DNA from 4 places in the Cohnella massiliensis genome. Region 2 is predicted to be linked to each of the others. Evidence: riboswitches for the same ligand, from Rfam matches in the RefSeq annotation. Region 2 holds a riboswitch; each other region holds the start of a gene.
The links. A riboswitch is a leader RNA that binds a small molecule or an ion and turns the genes downstream of it on or off. The one in region 2 is predicted to bind cyclic di-GMP.
Positions count from the first base shown of each region.

Region 1 (5,302 bases), on a different contig from region 2:
CTTTAATTTCCGGATCACCTGGTTCACATGTTTTTTGACGGTGCTTTCGGTAATATGCAGACGATCCCCGATTGCGGAACGGGTATGTCCATCGTGCATGAAACGAAGAACTTCGAATTCCGTTCGCGTTAAGCTTTGCCGCAATTCGTTTCTTTTCATCCGGACAAATTCAGACCGAAGCGCGCCCGCGGCGGAAGCATGGATGGAGGATCGGCCGGCATATGCGGCTCGAACGGCCTCCGGAATATCCTCGATCGCCGTCTTGACAATATAATTGAAAGCTCCGTTGCCAAACGCCTCGGAAATGATCTCGGCTTGATCCATCACCGTAAGCATGATCACTTTCGCCCTGCTGATGGAGACGATTTCGAGCGCCGCATCGAGCCCGTCGGCGGCGTTCCCGTCCAGCACCACATCCAGCAGCACCACATCAATGTCCAGCATGCCGGCAATGCGGATCGCACCCACTTTCGATCGGGCCGTTCCGACCAAAAACAAATCCGGTTCCCGGTTCACCGTTTCCGATATATATTCGTTCCACACCGGATCGTCTTCCACCAACAAAACTTTGATCTTGTTCATCGTATTCCTCCCATCGGTTCCATGGCGACGAATGGCGGAAGACCCGTTGGATGGGAAAATGGAGCGTACATGTCGTGCCGGTTCCGGTTTGACTCTGCACCTCGATCGATCCCTGATGTTGCCGCATCACTTCATGGCTGTAGAACAATCCCATTCCGTCGTTCGCTTCGTTCGATTTGGTGGTGAAACGGGGCTCGAAAATATGCGGCATCGATTCCGGCGCAATGCCGCAACCGGTATCACGAACGATGATGTCCATCGTTTCCGGCGACAGACTCGACGATATTGTCAAACTCCCTCCTTCGGACATCGCTTCGATGGCATTGAAGAATAGGTTTCTCAATACCTCCTGCAAGTGTGCCGGGTCGCAATACAAGACAATCGATTCATCCAGTTCTTTCCGAACAGCAAGTTTTTTGTTGCGGAATTCCCAAGCCAATCTGCACAACGTGTTTTCAACGAGTTCGGATAAAACGCAAGATTGCTCATACAGAACCAGTTGCTGTGAAGGATGACGAAAACGGACGGCGATGGCCATCATCCGCTCCGTCGCATCGATCAGATGCGATGCATCCCGGTAAAGCTCCTGTTGTTTGGTCCGTTGGACAAGAAAAAATATGCGCCTCGCCGCCACCTGCATTTTTCCGAGCTCGCTTTTGAAGGCATGATAGAACATGAATATAGCAGGCGTCTTCCCGTGCAGATCCGGGGAATCCGGATATTTCTCCAATCGCAGTCGAACGCCCAATATGCCATAGCGGACGGAAAACGCGTAAAAGCAAATGCAAGCCGCGGTGATAACGGCACGGTTTGCGTTGATGATCGGATGGAATCGGAGCAAGGGCAGAATGAAGTCGAATAACAGCACGGAACTGGTTGCCGGTACGATTATCCAACAGACCAAACGGTGTTGCTGACGGATCCTCTCGTCCGCTTCACGATAAACCAGCCTCAGACATACCGCGGCTGCCGTCATGTAATAGAGCGCGGCCCAGAACGGCATCGGATGCACATCGTCTTCAAGTCGGGAACCTGCCGAAGACAGAAAAAACATGGCCAGGACCGGTGTAAAGGCAACAGCGATTACGCATCGTTTCCATCTCCTCCGCCGTTGAAACCAACCCGTATAGCTCAAACCGAACATCAAGAGCAGATAAGGCGGCATGTACATGGCCAAGAAGCAAAGCCATCCCTTTACCCACTCCAACCCGTCAGTGATCGGATCGTATGCCAAGGACGCGGCTAAGGGAATGATCTTCTCATCCACTGCGGCAGACAACTCCCCGAATACGGAGAAAAAAGCGACTCCGCCAGCCCAGCGATTCTGCTCGCTTCTCGGTTGGGAAAACAGCAGAATTGCCGTCACCGACCATAATGATAGGACCAGCATAACCACATCAGATCCCTCCCTTGGCGAGGTTTTCCTATTCCCGGCTTCTTCGACGCCGTGGCTTGATTCCAACCGTTCCCAAACGACAAAAAAAGACACGTACCCTAACCGTGCCTTTCCCAAGAAGCCTGTCTTTTTAGGGTAACCCGGCGATCATAGCCTTGCGGCCGCAGACCCGTGGCTTTGCGTCCCCGTCTTTCGAGCGGGTTTGCCATTTTTCCTTCCTACAGCTTCCTATTCATTTGGACAATCAAGCGGATGTGTGCTTTGCTCCCCTCCTTTTTACGCATCAGATTTCATACGCGAGCACGATGTGCAGAGATGAGATGATTCTATTATACTGCAAATCTGTCATAAATGGTAACAGAAAATGGATATATAGGCCCAATCTTCACGGTCATTATCCTTAGTCGATTATCTGACAATAATTCGACGACTTATTACTGCTGTATGACAGCATTTAAATTTGGGTGGCACATGAAGTAAATTTGAGTTATAAGTGAATTTCTTAGTTGTGAGTCATGCCTTGCAAATCAGTACCTTGTTGAAACTCCATGAACATGATGTTCTTCTCGATTTCCACTTGGGTACTGAACGGAATCTGATGAAAATCGCCCAAAATAAAAGCATGCATAAAAGGGGGCATCGGATGGGCCGCCATTGGCCGCAGATATTGCAGGTAATCAAGATAGACCTTGGGCAATACCGTACCTGTTAGGGGGAGCTGCGGCGTATGTTTGCCCATATGAGACAGCGGGGCCGTGATCATGCCATACTTCCAGAAGGCCGGGAAGAACGTAAAGGCATCACCTTTCATTATTTCGTTGCGTCCCCATCCCATTCCCGTTGCTTCGCTTTTTGTTCTTGAAAAGTTCACCGCAATATCTTCCGGTGATTCTCCTCCGAAACGTTCCACGTGTCCTTGTACGATTTTGCGGCAGGCTTCTTCGACTTCGGCAGACACCGTGTTTGTTGATCCTATTATCGAGACGTTTCTCGTTGCTTCGTTCGTCAAAAACCTGGCGGTCCATTCGGGTAAAGAATCCTTATAGGTGTACAAGAAAGGAGTTCCCATATGCGCCGCAAATCCGTATGCCGGCAATGCTTCTACCGACTCTTCAACGGATATTAAAAATGTGTTTTTCGTTACCATCTCCGGCATGGTATCCGGCAATAAACGCTTCCGCCACTCTGCAATATGGATTGACTGCACAACAGGGTCAGAATGATGAAAATGCAAAGTAGTATAACCTCTGCCATGGAGTTGTTGGATAGCCGATGGGTTGAATTCGCCGATTAAAATAACGTGAGGCACATTCTTGCCGGCAGGCTGCAACCGGTTGATTTCATTCCATACCAGCTCCGACAGCGTTCCGTGATTGACAAACAAAATAGGAGCATTAATCGGAAAGTGAATAAGCGACACAGCTGGCACGATCGTACGAAAATCGTCACCGCTGACTAAAATAACTGAATTTGCGCGCCAACTTACCGTCCTGCTGGGATAGATCATTTGAGAAACTGCAATGGACAGCGCCTCCGGATCCGAAAGCGCAATACGTGTCGTATCTGGCGTATGATAAACCATAAAAACACCTCCACATCAGCCTATTCCGACGAATATGCGAATGTGTGCACCATTTTCACGCTATCCATCTAGATATCGAAAAAAAGAACCTTCTCGGCGAAGGTTCTGGAAATAAGGGGGTTTAGACCCCATTATCTATGTGGATGATTCCTGCGCATCATGAAAGGCATAATCACCAAATGAGACAACGGACAGATCAGAATCAGCAAGAAGAGCATGCCATTCCCGGTTGGCCCCGATGCTCTGCCGCTTAGGAGCAAGGCGGCAGCCAAAATAATCGGAAGCACGCAGCATAGGATCATCATCCAGTTGTGAGCCTTGCGGTTATGACCATGATCCGAATGATTGCTGTGATCGCTGTGATTACCGCAGCAACTCATCACTCATCATCCTTTCTGTTGCTTTAATTGTTGAATTTCCTGCAGCATCTGGCCATTTTGCTCCTTTAATGCATTCAGTTCCCGCGTCAATTGGTCCTCATTCCGATCCTTATGATCAGAATGATTACCTCTCATCATGAACATCATCGGAACCATCATAAGTGGGCACAACAGTAATGCAAGCCAAGACCAGTCCATCTTTCCATTCCTCCCTCGAAGAATCATCACTTCTGTTTGTTCCGCAATACATCTTTTATTCGCATAAATTCCTCTTCCGTTATTTCTCCACGCGCATAACGTTCAGCCGCAATCCGGTCCGCTTCTTTTTCACTTTTTCGCAAACCGGTATCGTGATGAATGGCCAACCTCGCGACCAGATAAATGACCCCAATAATAACCAGCAGGTTAACTACCCATCCGATCCAGCCCATTCCAAAGCCATATCCCATCATCATGGCTGTCTCGCTCCTTTCTTATCTTTAGTATAGGGCTTGCTGAACGGGTCACATTTTACGGCATCACGGGCAAGCGGAATGCAAGGGTCGACCAGAGCCATTGCAAAAAAGGCAAAAAGAGAACCCGGAGTCTCTTTTCGAGGTTCATGACCAGCAGTTGCAGCCCGATCACGGTCTTGCTCGTCCTCTGAAGACGCGCTCGAATACGGCCAAGCCCATAACTGCGCTTGCCTTCACCGAACTTGCCTTCCACTGCGTTGCGTGCGGCTGCATCTGCCTTCGCGATCTTCTTCTGCTCCTGCTGATCGGCGGACGGACGCCCCAACTGCGGTCCGCTCAGCCGAATTCCCTTCTCCTTGCAGTAGCGCAAGTTGTCGCGTGTGCGATAAATCTGGTCAGCCAGCACCGCTTTGGGATAATAGCCGAACCTGGCGCGGTAGTGTTCCACTGCATCCTGCAGCGTCTGACCTTCGTTGTAGCTGTCCCAAGACAGATACTCCCGGAAGGCATAGCCGTTCACCAGGCTAATCGCCAGCTTCGCGCCGAACTCGACGTTCGCCCGAGCTTTGCCACGCACGATCGGCCTCACGTGCGGCTGTGCGATACTGACAATCCGATCGGGTACGCTATGCGTTCGCTTGTCGTACATCGCTTGCTGCTGGCGATAGAGCTCTTGAATGACCAGCAGCTCCTTGTACATGCGACGCGGCAGTTGCGTCAGGCCGCCCGTCGTCTCGGCGAGTTCGGCGATGATGCGCAGATCACGGGAGACGAACCGCAACTGCTTGCCGATGGCTTTGCGCATCGTGCGCGGCTTCACGCGCCGCTGCTTGGCAATCGCCAGATAGGCTTTGCGGGAACGCTCTCGGGATGTTCTTGGCTTGCGAGGCTATCCGCGCTGCGGTTC
Region 1 covers NZ_LT821259.1:1,147,860-1,153,161, reverse strand. Annotated here, with positions in the region: gene B7E11_RS19120 (LuxR C-terminal-related transcriptional regulator) at 1-543, opposite strand, end outside; gene B7E11_RS30380 (sensor histidine kinase) at 431-1,972, opposite strand; cyclic di-GMP riboswitch class I at 2,110-2,195, opposite strand; gene B7E11_RS19110 (hypothetical protein) at 2,481-3,560, opposite strand; gene B7E11_RS19105 (DUF2933 domain-containing protein) at 3,947-4,138, opposite strand; gene B7E11_RS19100 (SHOCT domain-containing protein) at 4,165-4,395, opposite strand; partial or broken gene B7E11_RS19095 (IS5 family transposase) at 4,451-5,302, opposite strand, start outside.
Region 1: another riboswitch for cyclic di-GMP. It lies ahead of B7E11_RS30380 (sensor histidine kinase); the one in region 2 lies ahead of B7E11_RS06665 (transglutaminase-like domain-containing protein).

Region 2 (5,302 bases):
GGAGCGCGCAACGAAAGCAAAAACAGCTTTTTCGTTTTCCGCCGGACTTCCGGCGGCACGCGGTCAAGCACGGAGGAAAGCGGCTTGCCTCGCAATTGCCGGCTTTCCATGCCCGTGATGGAAGCGGCCGAAGCGTTCAATCCGACGATTTTATACTGGCTGTCGATCAGAACGATTCCGTCCCGGCTGTTCTCGTACAACGATTTATAGGCATTTTCTCCGGCGTCTGCCGTTTTCGAATCTCGCGTTCTTTGCAGCACGTACATGCCCAGCAGCGAAAGCAGCCACACCAGAACCAATGCCGCCATGAAATGGCTGACGTTCAGCGCGGCGGGCACCATCATATAACCTAAAATGGCTGCGGCGATCGCCCCTTTGGCAAGCCTGGGAAAAATGCAGCTGACCCCTGCGATGGCGACGACGGCCGTAATCGCGACGATCGCGATGAGATTGGGATCGTAGACCTCCATAAGCCAAGGGGCGGCCAAGCCGTTGTAATGCATCGACGACAACCCTGCGGCCAGCAGCGTCGTCCCCGCCATGCATTGGCGCAGGTTCAGGCTTTTTTCGTCCATGATCCAGCTGGCCATCAGCACGGCCGTGACGACGGCGATCAGCGCCACCAGAACCGAAGTTAAAGCGAAAAGAAACGGAAACGTCCGGGAAACGTCGATCATTTCCGAGAAAAAATCCGTCCCGATGCCGAAAACGACGGTCACCGCCGCCTGAACCGCGGCGAGCCGCCCTTTTTCCCCTTTCGAAAGCCCGATCTTGCCCGCGAAGCTCAGGCAGGCATATAAATTCACGGCTGCGAGCGCGTAGACGATCATTACCGTTACGATTGAATTTCCTCCAAAAGCAAACATATCCTTACCTCTTTCGTTTCGTTGCCTGAAATTTCGGGACGAACGACCCATTGCCGGCCCCGAATATCGCTCATTCAAGTATAGCCGTTTGAACTGTACAGAAACTGAACGCTCGATTTCGATCTGAAAAAAAGCCCCGAAAACCGCGCTGCGGCTCGGAGCTTCCTGGGCTTTTTTTGCAAATTCCAAGGCTTTAGTACACCTTGTCCGCCGTATAGAGAGCGGCATCCTTGATCATTTGGAAATCTTGCTTGCCGGCTTTGAGTCCGGCGTCGACCGTCGTATCGATCGTCACCCATTGGCCGTCCAGAAACACTTGATTCCAGGCATGGTACTCGGTTACGTACGTCGTTTTGCCCGTCACCAGCTTCGTCGGGATATCGAGCGCGCGCAGCATGCCGGCCGTCAAGGCGGCGTAGCCGTAGCAGATATCCTTGTTGCTGGCGAACGTGCGGTCGATTTGCGGCAGGTAATCCGGCGTGGCTGCGGCCGCGAGCTCTTTGTCGTACTTGACGTTGTCGATTACGTATCGGTAAACGGCGGCCACCTTTTCGGCGTCCGTCTTTTTGTTCTGCGTCAGTTCCTTCGCCTTTTGAACGGCGATGCTGTTCGGCGTCCAATCGATGTTCTGTACCTGGTTCAAATAAACGGCCGTGCCGTCCTGCAAAGCGAGCGTCAGCGTTGCCTTGTCCACGACTTTGTACTGATTGCCGCTGACGTTTTCCAGAATCGTCACCGTGTAGTCGCCGTTGCCCAACTGCAGAGGGAACCATTCGACAGGCTTGTCCGCTCTGAGCGTATAGGTATATTTTCCGGTGTCCTTGACGATCATGGCCTTCGTTTTGACGTCGGCTTTGACTGCATAGCGCACGCCGACCGCCCCGGTATCCAGCTTTGTCGTGTCCAGCCAGTCCGCGCCGGTTTCGTTCGCGGCGTAGGCTGCGGCGCCAAACAACATGGTAAACAATATAACGATCGCGGCGGTCGCGAACGCGAGCTTGCGCATTCGTAAAACTCCCTTCGGCGGCCAGGCTGCCATCTCGCTTGGAGGAAGGCCCTATGGCTTTGCGTCCCTGCCTTTCGACAGGTATGCCATTATCGGTAAAGTTTTCAGAGGCTTCGAAAAAACAAAAAAAGCCATGTCGTTCGGCAACTGGCTGCCATCTCGCTCGGAGGAAGGCCCTGTAGCTTTGCGTCCCTGCCTTTCGACAGGTTTGCCGTTATCGTGATAAGCTTTTACATAAAAATTATACCATTATTTGTCGAAATAGAAAAGCAGTTTTTAATCCGCCGTCGCGGCGGAATCGGTTATTTTGGCGTGAACGATCAGACGATGCGTGGGGTTGACGAGCGGATCGCACGTAATGAGCGTCAAAATGCGGTCCGTTCCGTTCGGCTCCAGCACGGAAAGCTCCGTCGGCTCCACGATTTTGATTTCGTAAACCGTGTAGCTGTAGCTGCCCTCGCTTGTCTTGACGTCGATCTTGTCGCCGATTTCCACTTCGTCGAGCCGGTTGAACAAGCGGCCCTTCGTTCTGGCTCTATGCGCGGCGACGGCGGCATTGCCGACCTCTCCCAGCGCGGCCGTCTCTGTCATGTGCGCCGCGGCGTGCTTCATGTTCTGCTTGGTGGCCCCTTCGAGCACCGGCAGCTTGACGTCGATTTTGTCGATCGTCAGGATGGCGAGCGGCCGTTCGTCCTCCGCGTACGCGGCAAACGGGTCGTGCTCCTCCGGTTCTTCTTCCTGCGCGCTTTGTTCCAATAGCGCGTTCACTTTCGCCAAGCCGTTCTTTAGCGTAGATACGGAAGACGACAGCCGATCGTCGGCTTCGGCCAGCTCCCGCTCCGCGGCAGCCAGCAACTGCGCCTGCTTCCGGTCCTGAACCCACTCGTTCAGATGCGGGTAGCAGATCAGAAAAACGCCCGCCAGGATGAAAAGCAAGTACAGCTTTTTCATGTCGTTATCCCTCCTGGGCCGTGGAGAAGCGTGAATGCAGCGACGCATTCAGGCCGGACAGGCCCGCGTTCATACGGTCAGTTTACGCGTTTTTTGCGCAGCAGGCAAACGCCGAAAACGGCAAGCGCCGATCCGAACAGGTAAAACGGAAGCGGACCGGACTCGCCGGTCTGCGGCAGCGTGCCAAGCGGCGCCTCGTCCTCTTCGATCGTCTTCGCGGCATCAACGCCGTGATCGACGGTTCCGAGCGGCACTTCCTCCTCGGCCACCTCGATCACTTCGCCCGTTTCGTCCGAGCCGGCGACATACGACGCCGCTTCCGGCAGTTCCGGAATGACGTCCGGCTTCGCCGCCATTTCGACGGTTCCAAGCGGTACTTCCTCCTCGGCCACCTCGATCACTTCGCCCGTTTCGTCCGAGCCGGCGACATACGACGCCGCTTCCGGCAGTTCCGGAATGACGTCCGGCTTCGCCTCCGTTTCGACGGTTCCGAGCGGCACTTCCTCCTCGGCAATCTCGACCACTTCGCCCGTTTTGTCCGAGCCGGCGACATACGACGCCGCTTCCGGCAGTTCCGGAATGACGTCCGGCTTGGCCGACTCAGAGGCCGCGTCGAGCGGCGGAACCGACGCGGCCGCTGCCGCCCCCACGCCCGAGAAAGCTCCATACGCAACGACAAGCAACACGGCCAACAAGCGCAAGTTGACCATCGTTTTCAAAAATCTTTTCACAGCTGCCTCCCGATTCATTGATTTCGTCCATCTATCTTTTTCTCCGCACATGTTGCTAACGAACAGCACCATAACAGAGTAGCAGGAGGATCTGTACAAAAACTGTACTAAACGACATGTCAGATCGGCCCGGTCCGACAAAAGACCAGTGGCTTAAGCATCAATTTTCGATAAAAATACGCCGGTATGGGGAAAACGTCTGCTTGATCGTCAGCGCGCGGCGGTGGGGTGAGATGAGCAAATTTAACCCAACTGGAAGCGGCTGTGCGCGGACGGCGGGCCTAAATGAGTCGCTACGACTCAACTGGGGCGACGGCGTGCGCGGCGGTGGGGTGAGATGAGTAAATTTAACCCAACCGGAAGCGGCTGTGCGCGGACGGCGGGCCTAAATGAGTCGCTACGACTCAACTGGGACGACGGCGTGCGCGGCGGTGGGGTGAGATGAGCAAATTTAACCCAACTGGAAGCGGTTGTACGCGGATGGCGGGCCTAAATGAGTCGCTACGACTCAACTGGGACGACGGCGTGCGCGGCGGTGGGGCGAGATGAGTAAATTTGACCCAACTGGAAACGGTTGTGCGCGGATGCGGGCCTAAATGAGTCGCTACGACTCAACTGGGGCGACGGCGTGCGCGGCGGTGGGGTGAGATGAGTAAATTTAACCCAACTGAAATCGGCTGTGCGCGGATGGCGGGCCTAAATGAGTCGCTACGACTCAACTGGGACGACGGCGTGCGCGGCGGTGGGGATGAGTAAATTTGACCCAACTGGAAGCGGTTGTACGCGGATGGCGGGCCTAAATGAGTCGCTACGACTCAACTGGGACGACGGCGTGCGCGGCGGTGGGGTGAGATGAGTAAATTTGACCCAACCGGAAGCGGCTGTGCGCGGATGGCGGGCCTAAATGAGTCGCCACGACTCAACTGGGACGACGGCGTGCGCGGCGGTGGGGTGAGATGAGTAAATTTGACCCAACTGGAATCGGCTTTAAGCCACGCGGAGAGGGCAAGAAAGCCCTCAACCGCTGCCGCGCGGACTCGAAGGCTTCGTTCGGCCTATATGCTCCAATGGTGCCACTCCTGCTGCCGCTGGTCGTAGCCGCCGAGCCAATCCGAAGTGGCGCGGATCAGCTCTTTTTTATGCTCGCCGCTCGAATAGGTGTGATCCGCCTGAAAAATGACGACTTTGTCGCAGCGTCCTTCTCCCCGAAGCCAAAACGTCTTTTCCAGCAAAAACGTATAATCGACCGGTATGACGTCGTCTCCCGTTCCGTGCACGAGCAGCACGTCCCCGGTGAATTTCTGCGTTTCCTGGAACGGCTGATGCTTCATCAGCGCGTCGAAAAAATCCGGCTTCAGCGTGTAGCCGAGATAGTCCGCCGAACCTCGGGTGACCGCTTCTTCGTATATTTTGCGTCCGACGATGCGCGTAATGTCGTTGAACGGATACCCGACCGCCGACCAGAGCACGAGCGATTTCACCCGCTTTTCCCTCACGGCGGTCAGCAGCGCGACCGCTCCGCCCAAGCTGTGACCGAGCAGCGTCACGCGCAAAGGATCGACGATATCGAGCGACAGACCGTAGTTCAGCACCGTGCGGGTTTGCTCGATCATCGAGTCGAGCCCATGCTCCCCGTAAACGCCGTCGCTCTCCCCGCAGCCCGCGAAATCGAACCGGATAACCAGATTCCCTTGCTCCGCGAACTGCCGGGCCGCCAGCACGAACAATCGGTCCACGCCGATCCGGCT
Region 2 covers NZ_LT821257.1:22,231-27,532, forward strand. Annotated here, with positions in the region: partial or broken gene B7E11_RS06660 (diguanylate cyclase domain-containing protein) at 1-1,094, opposite strand, end outside; gene B7E11_RS06665 (transglutaminase-like domain-containing protein) at 1,060-1,872, opposite strand; cyclic di-GMP riboswitch class I at 1,886-1,970, opposite strand; cyclic di-GMP riboswitch class I at 2,012-2,095, opposite strand; gene B7E11_RS06670 (class D sortase) at 2,149-2,823, opposite strand; gene B7E11_RS06675 (LPXTG cell wall anchor domain-containing protein) at 2,901-3,554, opposite strand; gene B7E11_RS06680 (alpha/beta hydrolase) at 4,610-5,302, opposite strand, start outside.

Region 3 (5,302 bases), on a different contig from region 2:
CCAAAATAGGTGTATACCAGCCCTGCGCTGCACCCGGCGCGCTCGGCAATTTGATCGACCCGGCTTCCGGCCAGACCGTGAGCGGCGAATTCCTTTAAGGCGGCTTCAAGGAGTTGTCGTTTTTTCGATTCGGGATCTCTTTTTATCATGTGACCATTATACTTGAATAAACGTTCATTTGACAACCAAATCTGCTGTGTGATTTAATAAGGGAGTAATTTATTAAACGTTCATTCAATAAGGAGGGAGAAATACATGCCTGCAAAAGTATGGTTTATTACGGGAGCCTCGCGCGGATTTGGTCGCGCCATTGCAGAAGCTGCGCTTGAGCGGGGCGATCTGGTAGTGGCAACGGCGCGAAATCCGGAAACACTAGACGATCTTGTATCTGCAAGCGAAGGACGCGCCTATGCCGTTCGCCTGGATGTTACCGATGAAAACGAAGCCAAACAGGCCATTGCTTGTGGAGTAGAGAAGTTCGGTCGAATTGACGTTGTCGTGAACAACGCCGGATACGCCGACCTTGGATCGATTGAGGAAACACCGTCGGACCAGTTTCGCGCCCAAATCGAGACGAATCTGTTTGGCGTCATCAATGTCAGCCGCGTAGCGATACCGGTCTTTCGGAAGCAAATGAGCGGACGATTCATCCAGTTCTCCACCATCGGCGGACGCCGTCCGGCAGGGCCGGGACTCGCCGCATACACGGCCGCCAAACATGGCGTCGAAGGGTTTTCCGGTGTGCTTGCCGCCGAAACAAAGCCTTTTGGGGTGAAAGTTACCTTGATTGAACCCGGTGGCTTCCGTACCGACTGGGCAGGGTCCTCGATGAAGATCATTCCACCTGGTGAGCCGTATAAAGAGACGGTCGGGATATTATTGAATATATTCAACGATGCTGCCAGGACAGGGAGACTCCCCATTGGAGACCCCAAGAAAGCTGCGAACGTTATCCTCAAAGTGGCCGACATGGAAGAGCCGCCGCAATGGCTCCCTTTGGGCAGCGATGCAGTGAATATGATCCGGCAGGCCGACGAATTGAAGCTCGCAGAACTGGCCAAATGGGAAGAACTCTCGCTCTCTACGGACGCCGACGATGCCGTCCATCCCGACCTTAGTAAGCTATAAAGTTAATCCTGCCATAGGCTCGATTCGGTACGAAAGAGAGGCAACTGAATGCGGTAATGGCAGGATTGACCAGCAGTGATTGGATTTCATTCCTAACGGGCATGCATGACTATCTGATCAGTTGTCCCGATATATCGATAAAGCGAAACAGGAAAAAGGCAAACCAGTTCGAAAGACTGGGACGCAAAGCCACGGGTCTTCTGCCTTCGTGCAATGATCGCCGGGTTACCCTCTCTATTGCTGTCAGTTAAAAGGCACGGCCTTTCGAGGGTACGTGTCTTTTTTTTTTGCGCTTTCAGAACAATCAACGAGGTGATGAAAAGATGGAGGAGCGTGCAAGTTATGCCGTAGAAATTGATGAAGTCGTGCGTTGGAAAGAAGGGAAGATACAAGTTTTGCTGGTGGACAGCGACCCCATTTGGCAACAACGGATGGCGGAGCTGATCAATGCAGAGCCTGATATGAATATATTTCATATTGCAACAAATAAGGAATCGGCCATTCGAGCGTGTGAGCAATTGGATTTAGACGTCATGATTCTTGATCTGGTATTACATTCATCGCAACAAGATGGACTCTATACAATTTCCGAAGTTCTGAAAATTAAATCGATGCCAATCATTATCTTGACCTGCCTCTATGAGTCTGAAATCATTGTGGAAACTATGCTGGCCGGGGCGATCAATTACATTACCAAGATCAACTATGCGGATGTCGCAAACGCCGTAAGGGAAGCCTATCGGGGACAATCTTCCCTTCATGCCGATGTTGCATCCATAATCCGTAATGAAATTGGTCTTGATAAGCGGAAAGAATTACATCGTATATTGACGCCCACTGAAAAAGAGATCTTGCAGTTGATCGGGTGGGGCTATAAACAGCCGGTAATTAGAGAGTTGTTAGGCGTCACAGAGAACACCATGAAATCGCACGTTCGTAACATCATTCGAAAATTCAATGCTAGCTCCATTCATGAAGCAGCCGAAAAAGCGAAACGAAGAGGCCTGTACAATCGGCAAGACCGAATCACGTGTTAGCGATTCACACTGATTCGAGTCATTTTGTGTTCATTCGACATTTTATGAACTGATCGTGTGATGAAAAAATCACCCTCCATATTTAAGCATTTTATAGGTAAAATGGAGGGTGTAAATGGAGATTTTTAGGAGAATACGACCGGAGGTGAGAGTCATAAAAAGAGGAATAAAGGTTGTGAATATCGTACCTTGTCAACATCTGCGAATCTCGAGATGAAGGGTAGATGACGATGGAAATGGAGAGTGAAAAATGTAACTGGCCGAAAACGATAAGAAAGCATGTATCACAAGGAGGACTTTGTGATGTCGCAGACCAAGTACCCATTCCTTATCAGAAAGTTGAATCATGGCTGAAGTCCTATAAAGACTGGAAAGCGAGATTGAAGTATGTTCAATCCGAACTCACTCACATCCCAGAATTGACGCGCACCCTGCATATGGTTGCGGCTCATAGCAGAGGTAGAAAACAGGAAACGGTATTGCGAACGGTCATTCGACGCATACAGATCACTGAACATGAAATCCCATTGTTGCTATCCAGAATTAGTCTGATCGACTACGCTCTTACGGCGCTCACCTCGGAAGAAGGCTTATTTGTTCGTTTGAGATATATTGATAATCTTGCATCCTCAGATGCCATAAGTCGCCTGGCGCTTTCCCGCCGCGCGTACTTTTATCATCGGAAGCGAATTTTACGCAAAATCTACATGAAAATCAAAGATCGGGCGTTTTTGCTGGATTTGGAGTCGTCTCAAGCAGATTGAATGAATTCAGAAGACGCATTGCACATAGATTTGTCCCCCGTACTCAACTTTGAGGATCGGAGTGCCGGTGTCGCATCGAACATGCCGAACGCTGCACTGGTTTTGCCTTTTTTTGCACTAACTATGCACGCCATATGCACTTGTTTCATGTTATGTTGATAATGTGGACAGACAGTGCCATGGTAGCAACGATAAATATGTGTGATTACTCACTTTTATCAAGCGTCGTTTCTTTCCCTGATGCCCAGCGGAAGGAATTACGGCGCTTTTTTATATTGTTCATGCAGTTGTCGGCTAAATATCGGATGCCAAGGAGCTGAACGAAACAAGGGCAGCGCCATACATCATAGCCCACTTAATTTCTCACACGGTGTTGCCAGGTGAGAAAGAGGGTGAAGGCGATGTATGCTTATTGCTCATAACTGCAATCGGCGAAAATATCGGCAAGAATATAATTCAATTTCACAATCAGACCTAGTCGCAACCGAGCGTGGACGCGCTCTGCGGCAAGGTCCTATTTGTTTTTTACAGCTGTTATACAAAGGCATAAAAGGCAGCGTTGGCTGTCGTTCTCCCCCCTCTGTTTTGGTTTGCCAACAAACCAAAATGGAGGGACATGAATGAAAAAGATGAATTTGCGGGATATGTATCCTTTTTTAAAGTCGGATGTATGGGTTGATGTAGACGAAGAGATTGCCCATGAAATGCGGCGCTTCGACTTGGAGGAAAGCGCCTACAGACTGCGAACGTATCGCCATCGGGCCTATTATTCGCTTGATCGCAACGATGGGATTGAGCAGCATGTTTTATTTCTTTCGATTTCACCGGAGGAGTATTACGAGCGCAAACTTTCAAGGCAGCAACTTTATGAAGCTATGTGCCTTTTGCCGGAGAAATCTGCCAGGCGGATTTACGCCCATTATTTCTTGGGCATGAGCAAAGTCGATATTGCCAGGGCCGAAAATGTCGATGAGCGGGCGGTTCGTAAATCGATTCAACGAGGCTTGAAACAAATGGAATACTTGCTCAAAAACATGTAATCGTTTCGTGGGAGGGTCCGATTTTCCTGCCAAAATGAACGGTTATATAGAGGACCATGTTCAGACAGCGGCTGGTTGCAACCAGCCGCTGCACTATACACGAAAGGGGTATGCGATGATGCAACAGGTTCGGTTTCGAGATGATGAACACGAGAGGTTTTATGTTCAGATGCTGGATGAAAGGAAATGCAAAGACGGCTATCACCGAGCACTGTTCTATACATTGGGCATTTCCCTAGAAACCAGAAGTCATATCCGCGATTTGTATGATTTTGCTAATGGCGGCATTAGGCCCGAAGGCCTTTCGGCCCCTTGGCAAACCGGCAGTACCATTCGAGTGTGCCGGCTCGCCTTTAATTTGTGGAACGGCTGGACCGAAGCAGGGGGCGAACGTTACTCCACTCCCCACGAACTATTCGATTGCAGCTATGCCCCTTACTTTTTTGAAGCGATTCATCTTCGTTATCCCGAATATTGCCGAAATCACGAGAGAACGATCAATCGGCTGGCCGAACAAATTCGCTGAATGGCTACCAACGACGGGAGTGAAATGGGACGATGAAGGAAATTAAAACGAGGAGTGTTGTGAAAGACATCAAACGTTTGGACAGATTCCCGAACGTATTGCATCGTGTAAGGCGTTCAACCGCTCGTGCCAAGCGGAAGGTTGATCATGACAAGACGACTTCCCATTCTCCAGTTGAATATGCGCAGCGCCATTCCGCAGCGGCTACGAAAAAAACGATACGCGTCCATATGGGGATGAGTCTGCGTATCAACAAGAGATTAATCCGACACATTCTAAAAAGGCAGCTGTTGTCTGAGGGTGATTCTGTCGCAAGTCATAGCTCGCTTGATGTTAATGCGGAGCCTTCGCTAACGCGTACACCGCGACTTGCCCGTAGCTTACGTCTCCGTAGGCCGATTGATGGAAAATACGTCTTGTCTACTGGTTCGCATTCAGGAAAACAACGATTTATTCGAAGCTGGGCCAATGCCCGGCTTCTGTATCGTTCTCGAACAGGCAGCTTTCCTGAGCGGATGCAGAAAAGGGATATCGGACATCCAAAACCGGCCGGGAAGAAGGAAACATTCTCCGCCGCGGTATCTCGTTCAGCAAATGGACGCGTGAACCAGCTAAACCGAGCCTCGTCTACATTAGTGAAACAATCAGGTCATGCGATCAAACGGAAAGTACGAAATTTCAAGATGTTATCGCCATTTATAAAAAATGGGCATCGGGTAGATCACACTAACAATTATTCGGATGCTCAAACTGAAGGGAGAATGAATGCCGTCAAGGAAGCTCAGCGGGCTGCGCAGATGGTGGTGT
Region 3 covers NZ_LT821258.1:824,095-829,396, reverse strand. Annotated here, with positions in the region: gene B7E11_RS13310 (TetR/AcrR family transcriptional regulator) at 1-185, opposite strand, end outside; gene B7E11_RS13305 (SDR family NAD(P)-dependent oxidoreductase) at 256-1,128, shown strand; cyclic di-GMP riboswitch class I at 1,276-1,361, shown strand; gene B7E11_RS13300 (response regulator transcription factor) at 1,452-2,165, shown strand; gene B7E11_RS13295 (hypothetical protein) at 2,390-2,929, shown strand; gene B7E11_RS13290 (RNA polymerase sigma factor) at 3,550-3,969, shown strand; gene B7E11_RS13285 (DUF6075 family protein) at 4,085-4,495, shown strand; gene B7E11_RS29980 (C40 family peptidase) at 4,528-5,302, shown strand, end outside.
Region 3: another riboswitch for cyclic di-GMP. It lies ahead of B7E11_RS13300 (response regulator transcription factor); the one in region 2 lies ahead of B7E11_RS06665 (transglutaminase-like domain-containing protein).

Region 4 (5,302 bases), on a different contig from region 2:
TGATTATGTGCCCATCAGTCAAATTATGGCGCCGATCAGCCGAAACCGGATGATGTTTTATGCGATAAGCGGCATGCTTCTGTTTATGGGGGCCTATCTTGCCTTTGTCATGTATCGCAATATTCAGATTCCATTCCGGAAACTGATTCGGAACATGAATTTGATTGAGAAGGGGATTTATTCCATTCGCATGGAAGACAAGCCCAAAGGGGAGTACCGTTTTCTTTATGAAAGATTCAATTCCATGGCGTCCAAAATCGAGGAGTTGATTGAGAATGTTTATAAAGAACAGCTCCGGTCGAAGGAAGCGACGCTGAAGCAGTTGCAATCGCAGATCAACCCGCACTTTCTCTACAATACGCTGGCTTACATCAAAAGCATGATCGAGTTGAATGAAAACAGAGCCGCCATTTCGATGACCATGAACTTGAGCAAGTACTATCGGTATACGACCAAAACGGGGAACAAGATGGTGCGGCTGAAAGAGGAACTGGACTTGGTGAGTTTTTATCTGGAAATCCATTGCATGCTGAGAGACGATTTTGAATTCCAGACCGAGACCGAGCCGCAGATGGAAGATATATGGGTTCCACGGTTGATTGTACAGCCGCTTGTTGAAAATGTAATCCTCCATGCGTTCAAAAATCAATCGGAATACGGAATGATTCGAATCCGATGCTGGAGGGAAGAACGCATGAACCATATAGCGGTCGAGGATACGGGCGCGGGGGTTGATCATTCCTTTATCGAGTCGATGAGAAAGAAAATTTATACGAATAACGAAGAAGTGGAATCCGGGCTGAAAAACGTTCATCAACGTCTGCGTTTAATGTATGGCAGCGGCTCGGGATTGCGGTTGAGCAAATCGAAATTGGGCGGACTTTGCGCAGCATTATGTTGGAGCGATATGGAAGACGTGTCTTGACGAAGGAGGAACAAAAATGTACGAAATCTTGATCGTGGACGATCACACGCACTTGGTTGACAGTCTGGCGATCGGGCTTCCGTGGGAGCTAATGGGGGTCTCTAATGTCTACAAAGCCTATTCCGGCGAGGAGGCCCTGGAGCTGCTAAATTACCGTTCCGTTGATATTGTGGTCACGGATATCCAAATGAACGGAATGACCGGACTCGAATTAATCGCTCGAATAAATGAGAAATGGAAAAACACAAAGGCGGTTATTTTAACCGGATATGATGAATTTCAATATGCGAAGGAAGCCATCCAGCAGCAAGTATGCGATTATTTACTGAAGCCGGTATCGAACGAGGACTTGGAAAAAACGCTTCGCCATATTATAAACAAGATTACGGAAGAAGGAAATGCGCTCCTGAATCAGCAAAAATTTTATTACCGGTTCAAAGAAAGCTTGCCCAAATTAAGAGAGATGTTCTTGTTCGATTTGCTGTCCGGCAAAAATTACCCCCTATCCGTTTTGAAGGACAAGATCCAGCTGGTCGAGCTGCCCATTCAAGCCGAAAGGGAAGCCATCCTCTTATGCATGAGAGTGGAGGAGGATAACTCGAATACGGATCTGTACAGCCTCTCGTTGATCGAATATGCCATGTTTAACATTGTAGAAGAAGTATTTTCGAGTCAATTTCATGTGATCTATTGCAAAGATTCGTACGATTATTTGATTTTCCTGGTACAATCGAAACAAATCGAACAATCGGATCCCGATCGCTCCGCCGTTATAATTGAGGACCTGGCCCGGCTCTCCCAGCATCAAATCAAATTATATTTAAAATCGAAAGTGTCCATTGTCCAAAGCAATTGGGGGGAGTTTCCAAAAGACATCCTGTCCATGTACCACTCCGCATTATCGATCTATACCGATTATATCGGCTACCAGACGGAAAGTTTTTTTCAAGTAACGCAAAAGAAAGAAGCGTTCGACATTCGGCCGTTTACGGAGCTTTACCGTTCCCAAACGTTAATGGAGTTAATCGAAATCGAGCAGTGGACGGCATTCGAGAACAAGCTGAGCCGGATATTCGACGAGCTCGAAGGAGCAGGCGGCGGCGCCCGCGAATACGGGGTTGAAATCTATGTTGCGTTGCTGCAAGCATACTCCTATTATTTGCACAAAAAAGGCAAACGGATTTTTGATGTATTTGGCAGAGACATCGAGAAGATGCTGAAAATCGATGCAAGCTGGAGCGTGGAACCTTTGAAGGAATGGGCTTTCGGCAGCTATGTACAAATCAAAGCGTACAGCGACAACTATTCGGACAATATACGTTCCGACTTGATGCAACGGATTCGCCGATTCATCCAAGGGAATATAAAGGAGATCACCCTTCAAGCGGTAGCCGATCATGTCCACCTGCATCCCGTATACGTATCCAACTTATTCAAGCAGGAGGCCGGAGAGAACTTCTCCAACTACGTCCTTCGCCTGCGAATGGAAAAAGCGGTACAATTGTTGAAGCACAAGGATTTGAAAATCAGTCAAATTGCGCACGAAGTCGGCTATCAGAAACCGCAGTATTTTATTAAACTGTTCAAATCCCAGTACGGGATGACGCCGCAAGAGTTTAAGAACCATTTATGAAGTGGCAGCACCTATATGCTGCATAAAAAACAAATTGAAAATCAAGAACGAATCATTGCTCGTCTCGATCTTTTGCTAAAGGAATTGAAATTGAATAAAATGAAGGACGAGTGAGGAATCAAAAGAAGGAGGGAACGACATGGAAGTTTTCGCAAAATATTTAGCGCGCATCGATAATCCGGAACATCGGGCCCGAACGGAAGAGGTTTTGGCTTGGGTAACGAAAAAATTTCCGAATTTAGCGCCCAAACTGGCGTGGAATCAGCCTATGTTTACCGATCACGACACCTTTATTATTGGCTTCAGCGTTTCCAAACGTCATTTGGCCGTCGCCCCCGAACGGGCAGGGATGCAGCATTTTTCGGATGAAATTGTCCAGTCCGGCTACGATCACACCAACGAGTTGGTCCGTATTCCGTGGGGGAGTCCGGTTGATTTCTCTCTGCTTGAGAAATTCATTGAATTCAATATTTTGGATAAGGCGGACTGTCCGACGTTTTGGCGGAAATAAAGAATGGGATTTTTTACTTGATAGAAGCCTGGATTTTTGATATGATAAGTTCACAAAGCTACTCACGATAACGGCAAACTTGTCGAAAGGCAAGGACGCAAAGCTATAGGGCCTTCATGACGTGATGTCAATGGCAGCCAGCTACCGAACGAAGACGCTTTTTTTGTTTTTTTGGACTTGCTGTTATTTCAAATTTAATCTTGCAGGAAATCAAGCTTTGGACTCTAGTCCAAGGCTTATTTGGATTTGTTTAGAAAATGTACAGTTTCTGGTGCTACAATGGCGAAAGCCCATTTGGTTCTGAAAAACTATCAAGCGCAAGGAGTCGCGCCAATAGGAAATGGCGGAGGTGATGAGCTCGATGGTCCCTTATCGGTACCGTCCGATGGGTGCATGGTGCGATTTGCGCACGGAAAGGCAAGATCGGAACCAATAGTATGAGGGTGATGAAGAGGACGAGGGAGAGACTATGAAGAAAAAAGCAAGTGCATTCGCTGTGGCCCTGTTGCTCCTGTTCCAAACGCTGCTTGGCGCATCGGCCTGGACGACCCATGCTGCGGCAAGCGTGCAGGAATCCGTATATGGTGTGACGTATAGCGTCTATAACCCGACATCGCCAGTCGTTCATTCGGATAATATTTTAACAAAAGTTGTGTTAACCGATACGAACGGTTCCGTGATCGATGCCGTGTATCATCCGGACAGCAGTTTGGATATCGGCGCAGCTGTCAATCTCAGCTACGAATGGGAGCTTCCGAACGGACACGGCTACAAGGCCGGGGATACGTTTACCTTCGAGCTGCCGACGCAGTTTGAAATTTTTACCGACATTAACGAACCGCTCGTTTCCGATCAAGGCGAGGTAGGCCGATTTACGGTCGATCGGAACGGAAAGGTCGTCATGACCTTCAACGATTACGTGGAGAACCATTCCAACGTAAGCGGCAAGCTGGAAATTCGCACGGAATTCAGGAAGGAACTCATTAAAGGCAGCACGGAAATCATAATCGCCATTCCCGTAAGAAGCGGCGAGCAGACCGTAATCGTTCGCCTGAAGCCGCAGGGCGGAAAGCTGATCGAAAAGCAAGGAAATGCGGTCGGCAAAAATCAGATAAACTGGACCGTCAAGATCAATACGACGCTTGACAAAATCAAACATGCGGTCGTCACCGATGCAATGCCAGAGGGTCTGGAGCTTATCGACGGTTCTGTCGAGGTTTATCACTTGCAAGTGAACGGAGACGGATCGACGCTCCTTGGCGACAAGGTAGAGGACAGCAAGGTTACGGTCGCTACGAATAACGGCGCCAAACTTGAGCTTGCGTTCGCGGATGAGACGATCGGCAAGGCGTATGAGATTCGTTTCTCGACGAAGCTGACCGACGGGCCGTCGGGCAAGGTGAAGTTTGAAAATACCGCCGTTCTGTCCGGCGATGACAGGGAAGAAGCGAAAGCGACCGCATCGGTAACGGTGGATCGCGGAGAATTTTTGACCAAATCGTATCGCGAAGATAAAGATACCGGAATCGTCACTTGGACGGTGAAATACAACTTCAACGAAAAACAGATTCCGAAAGACCAAGCGGTCATCACGGATGAATTCAATTCGATTCATACGTGGATTGCCGATTCGCTGAAGGTGTATAAAGGGAATTCGACGAATGCCAAAGATTTGCTTTCTGCGGATGATTATATGGCCGAAGCGACGGGCACGAACGGGTTCAAACTTCAGTTCAACCAGGATATCGATTCGCCGTATACGATCGTTTACCAAACGAAGCCGGTCGATCGATTGAGCGCCGAAGGCCAGCAGGTCAAAAATAAAGTCGTTTCGGGCGAATCGTCCAAAGAAGCGACAACCCCGGCCCAACAAGCCGCGCGTTGGCGAAAGGCGTCTCGAATGTCAATTTCGCCGATAAAACGGCGAAGTGGCAAATTACGGTCAACGGCGATAAAAAGCCGGACGGAAGCAAATACAGCATGGACAACGTGGTAATTACGGATACGTTCCCGAATAACGGTCTCGAATTCGTTCCGAATTCGGTGATCGTAAAAGCCGACGGGAAAACCGTTCCATCGAGCGATTATAAAGTGGAATACGATCAAGTGCGCGCCGGCTTTGTCATCAAGTTCGCCAAAACCATCGACACCACGTATACGATCGAGTATGAAACGAAGTTTAACATCGGCTGGCTGAAGAACAAGAATGGGAATTTTATCAACAAAGCTTCGA
Region 4 covers NZ_LT821259.1:1,970,761-1,976,062, forward strand. Annotated here, with positions in the region: gene B7E11_RS22940 (sensor histidine kinase) at 1-925, shown strand, start outside; gene B7E11_RS22945 (response regulator transcription factor) at 942-2,558, shown strand; gene B7E11_RS22950 (iron chaperone) at 2,698-3,069, shown strand; cyclic di-GMP riboswitch class I at 3,132-3,218, shown strand; gene B7E11_RS30440 (collagen binding domain-containing protein) at 3,539-5,065, shown strand; gene B7E11_RS30445 (LPXTG cell wall anchor domain-containing protein) at 5,050-5,302, shown strand, end outside.
Region 4: another riboswitch for cyclic di-GMP. It lies ahead of B7E11_RS30440 (collagen binding domain-containing protein); the one in region 2 lies ahead of B7E11_RS06665 (transglutaminase-like domain-containing protein).